Regions from separate parts of the Pedococcus sp. genome, predicted to be linked through region 2. Evidence: predicted binding sites of a transcription regulator. Region 2 holds the regulator's gene; the other holds the start of a gene.
What was found. The regulator HrcA, encoded in region 2, represses chaperone genes, less so after heat shock. The targets are predictions, from matches to a motif close to TTNGCACTCGNNNNNNNCGAGTGCNAA.
Positions count from the first base shown of each region.

Region 1: groES (co-chaperone GroES) is a predicted target of HrcA. The motif match lies at 1,217-1,243, and genes of this name have one in related genera.

Region 1 is NZ_DATBMI010000006.1:30,098-32,490, reverse strand. Features, by position in the region: partial or broken gene groL (chaperonin GroEL) at 1-641, opposite strand, end outside; gene groES (co-chaperone GroES) at 776-1,069, opposite strand; gene VIB11_RS00500 (THUMP-like domain-containing protein) at 1,306-2,393, shown strand, end outside.
Region 2 is NZ_DATBMI010000143.1:6,099-8,491, reverse strand. Features, by position in the region: gene dnaJ (molecular chaperone DnaJ) at 1-553, opposite strand, end outside; gene hrcA (heat-inducible transcriptional repressor HrcA) at 585-1,616, opposite strand; gene VIB11_RS11690 (DUF3097 domain-containing protein) at 1,766-2,393, shown strand, end outside.

The DNA.
Region 1 (2,393 bases), on a different contig from region 2:
TCGAGGACGGCCTCCATGCGCTCGGGGTCGGAGACGAAGTAGGGCGAGATGTAGCCCTTGTCGAACTGCATGCCCTCGGTGAACTCGAGCTCGGTGGTCGCCGTCGAGGACTCCTCGACGGTGATCACGCCGTCCTTGCCGACCTTGTCGAACGCGTCGGCGATGGTGCTGCCGATGATCTGGTCCTGGGCGGACAGGGCGGCGACCTGGGCGATCTCGTCCTTGCCCTCGATCTCGCGGGCGGTCTCGAGCAGACGGCCGGAGACGGCCTCGACGGCCTGGTCGATGCCGCGCTTGAGCCCGGCGGGCGCGGCGCCGGCCGCGACGTTGCGCAGGCCCTCCTTGACCATGGCCTGGGCCAGCACGGTGGCGGTGGTGGTGCCGTCACCCGCGACGTCGTTGGTCTTGGTGGCGACCTCCTTGGCGAGCTGGGCGCCGAGGTTCTCGTACGAGTCCTCGAGCTCCACCTCACGGGCGATGGTCACGCCGTCGTTGGTGATGGTGGGGGCGCCCCACTTCTTGTCGATGACCACGTTGCGGCCCTTGGGGCCCAGCGTCACCTTGACGGCGTTGGCGAGCGCGTCGACACCGCGCTCGAGCGACTTGCGCGCGTCGTCGTTGAACTCCAGCGTCTTAGCCATGAAAGTCCTTCACGTCCTTCGTGTTCAGGGGGCGGGCGCCTCTGGCCGAGTCTCGGCGGCACCCGCGGGATGTGCCCACGCCCCGGCGCGGACCCGGTGCGGGCCGCGCCGGGGCGTGGACGGAGTGCGGTACGTCAGCCGACGACCGCGAGAACGTCGCGCGCGGAGAGGATGAGGTACTCCTCGCCACCGTGCTTGATCTCGGTGCCGCCGTACTTGCTGTAGATCACGCGGTCGCCGACCTTGACGTCGAGCGGGACGCGGTTGCCGTTGTCGTCGATGCGACCCGGGCCGATCGCGAGGACCTCGCCCTCCTGGGGCTTCTCCTTCGCGGTGTCCGGGATGACGAGGCCGGACGCGGTGGTCTGCTCGGCCTCGACGGACTTGACGACGATGCGGTCTTCGAGCGGCTTGATGGAAACCGACACGATAGTGACCTCCCCTTCGGGAATGTCGGAGTGGACAGTGGTGGTCAAGCTGGTGCGGCCGGTGCCGGTCGCCGTCGCGGGGGTCGACTGGCTGGCTGCGTTAGCACTCGGCGAACCGGAGTGCCAACGGCAAATCTAGGACCGGGCTTAGCACTCGGTCAACCTGAGTGCCAAGCGTTCGCCGACAGCGCAGCGGGCACCCGCAGGGTTCGACCGCATGGGCCAGAATGCGGCCCATGGACCTCGCCCTGCTGCGCCGCCTCACGACGGGCGAGGGGTGGGGGCTGCTCCAGAGTCTCCCGCCCTACGAACCCGGCTCCGAGCTGCGCCTCCAGCAGCGCCTGCGCGACGCCGGCTTCGAGCCCGACCTGGTGGCTGCCGCGTTGCACCAGTCGCAGCTGCGCGCCCGCGCGGTCGCCAAGTTCGGGCCGTTCGCCCAGGGGATGGTCTTCACCGCGGACGGCCTCGAGCAGGCCACCCGCCTCGAGGTGGCCGCGCAGCACGCCCAGCGCTTCCGGGCCGCGGGCGTGCACACCGTCCACGACCTCGGCTGCGGGATCGGTGCCGACGCGATGGCCATGGCCGGGATCGACCTGAGGGTGCGGGCCATCGACGCCGACGAGGTGACGGCCGCGATCGCGGCGGTGAACCTCCGGCACTGGCCGGACTGCTCCGCCTCCCAGGGGCTGGTGGAGGAGTTCACGCCCCCGGCCGGCGAGGGCGCCCGTCACGTCGGTGCCTGGCTCGACCCCGCCCGGCGGACCCCCGGCGTCGCGGACATCACCGGCCGCACCCGGAGACTGTTCCGCCTCGACGCGATCTCACCGTCCTGGGAGACCGTGCAGGCGGTGGCCCGGGCCCTGCCCGCGACCGGCGCCAAGCTCAGCCCGGCGTTCCCGCACGCCGCCCTGCCGCCGGGCGCCGAGGCCCAGTGGGTGTCCTACGACGGCGAGGTCCTCGAGTGTGCGGTGTGGTGGGGCCCGCTCGTGCGGACCGCGGGCCGCACCGCCGCCGTGCTCGGCACCGGCCGCGGCCCGACGGTCGTCGCCGAGGAGCAGGCCGAGGAACACCCGCCGACCGTCGCCAGCCTCGGTGACCTCGGCCCCTGGCTGTACGAACCGGACCGCGCCCTCCTGCGGGCCGGCCTCGTCGGCGCCGTGACAGCGGCGACAGGAGGCAGGGAGCTCGACGCGGGGGTCGGCTACGTGTCGGCGGGGCGGTCCGAGGACCTCCCCTTCGCCCGCCGGTATGCCGTGGTGGAGGCGATGCCGTTCAACGTCAAGGCCCTGCGGGGCTGGTTGCGCGACCGCGGGATCGACCGCCT
Region 2 (2,393 bases):
AGGTCATGCAGGGGCGGCTCGTCATGACCTGGCCGAGGAAGGAGCGCTGCACCTGCTGGATCTCGCCGCGGCCGTTGCAGACGTCGCAGGTGCGTCGCGAGGTGCCGGGCTGGGCGCCGTCGCCGTGGCAGGTCTCGCAGACGACCGCGGTCTCGAGGGTGAGCTCCCGCTCGGCGCCGAACACGGCGTCGGCGAGGTCGATGTCGAGGCGGACGAGGGCGTCCTGGCCCCGCCGCTGGCGCGAGCGCGGGCCCCGCTGCGGGCCCCCGGCGCCGGCACCGAAGAAGGCGTCCATGATGTCGCTGAACGAGAAGCCCTGGCCGAAGCTGGCCGCGCCGCTGGCGTACGGGTCGGAGCCCATGTCGTAGGCGCGGCGCTTCTCGGCGTCGCCGAGGACGTCGTAGGCCTGGGAGACCTTCTTGAACTGGTCCTCCGCCTCCGGGCCGGAGTTGACGTCCGGGTGGAGCTTGCGGGCGAGCCGGCGGTAGGCGCGCTTGATCTCCTCGGGCGAGGCGTCCCTGGAGACGCCGAGGTCCTGGTAGTAGTCGTTCAACGAACGTCCTTCTCCGTGTTGCGGGGTGGGCTCACTGGGCGAGGATGCGGGAGACGTAGGCAGCGACCGCACGCACCGACGCCATCGTCGTCGGGTAGTCCATGCGGGTCGGGCCCACGACGCCGAGACCGGCCACGAGGTCCGAGCCCGTGCCGTACTCGGTGGAGACCACGGACGTGGTCTGCAGCCCGGCATACGGGTTCTCGTGGCCGATGCGCACGGCGACGGCGTCGGCGCCGACGTGCGTGGCACCGAGGAGCTTCAGCAGCACGACGTGCTGCTCGAGCGCCTCGAGCACCGGGCCGATGCTGAGGGGGAAGTCGGTACCCACACGGGCGAGGTTCGCGGTGCCGGCGAGGACGACGCGCTCCTCGCGCTCCTCGACGAGGGCGTCGTCGAGGGAGCGGACGATGGCGCGGACGAGGTCGCGGGCCGCCGGCTCGAACTCCTCCGGCAGGGACTGCAGCGCCGCCGACGCGTCGACGAGACGGTGGCCGACCGCGACGGCGTTGACCTTGGACCGCAGCCGGGCGAGCAGCGCCTCGGAGTCCGCGGAGGCGAGGTCGTGCGACGACTCGATGACCCGCTGCTCCACCCGGCCGGTGTTGACGATCAGCACGACCATCAGCCGGTTCGGTGCGAGCGGCACGAGCTCGACGTGGCGCACCGACGAGCGGGTCAGCGAGGGGTACTGCATGACGGCGACCTGCCGGGTCAGCGAGGCGAGCAGCCGGACGGTGCGGTCGACGACGTCGTCGAGGTCGACCGCGCCCTCGAGGAACTGCGCGATGGCGGCGCGCTCGGCGGCGCTCAGGGGCTTGACCGCGCTGAGCCGGTCCACGAACAGGCGGTAGCCGGCGTCCGTGGGCACACGCCCGGCGCTGGTGTGGGGCGCCGCGATGAGGCCCTCCTCCTCGAGGACGGCCATGTCGTTGCGCACGGTGGCGGCGGAGACCCCGAGGTGGTGGCGTTCGAGCAGGGCCTTGGACCCGACGGGCTCAGACGTCTGCACGTAGTCCTGGACGATGGCGCGCAGCACCGCCAGCCGTCGTTCTTCGCTCATGTGGCACTCCTCCGTCCCGAGGTCGATGGCCCGCGAGCGCTGCTGGCACTCGCATTGTCCGAGTGCCAAGTCTACGTCCTCTCCTGCGCCTGCGCCGATTCCCGGCGTGCCCGCTGTGGCCGAGGGCACAGCGGCCGTAGCCTTCCCCGGTGACTGACAGGTATGGCTCCGACGTGCTCTCCGGCGACTGGCGTGCCCCGCGTGGGGGACGCTCGAAGGAGGTCGAGGCTGAGACGGGTCTCGTGGTCGAGGACGTCGAGACCGGCTGGTGCGGGGCGGTGACCCGGGTCGAGAAGGCCGGCGGCATGCAGGTGGTCCACCTCGAGGACCGCCGCGGCCGGTCCAAGGGCTTCCCGCTCGGCCCGGGCTTCCTCCTCGACGGACGCCCCGTGGTCCTGACCGCCCCGAGGGCCGCCGCACGCGCCCAGGTGGCCGCGGCCCGGCAGGCGGCCTCGCGCACGGCCAGCGGCTCGGTCGCCGTCCACGGCGCGAAGGCCCGGGTCGCCAGCGGCTCCCGCATCTTCGTCGAGGGCCGTCACGACGCCGAGCTGGTCGAGCGCGTGTGGGGCGACGACCTGCGCATCGAGGGTGTCGTCGTGGAGATGCTCGACGGCGTCGACGACCTCGCCGCCGCCATCCGTGACTTCGCGCCGGGGCCCGGCCGGCGGATGGGGGTCCTCGTCGACCACCTGGTGCACGGCACGAAGGAGCACCGCGTGGTGGAGGCCGCCCAGCGCCTCCAGCCGTATGCCGCCCACGTCCGGATCCTGGGGCACC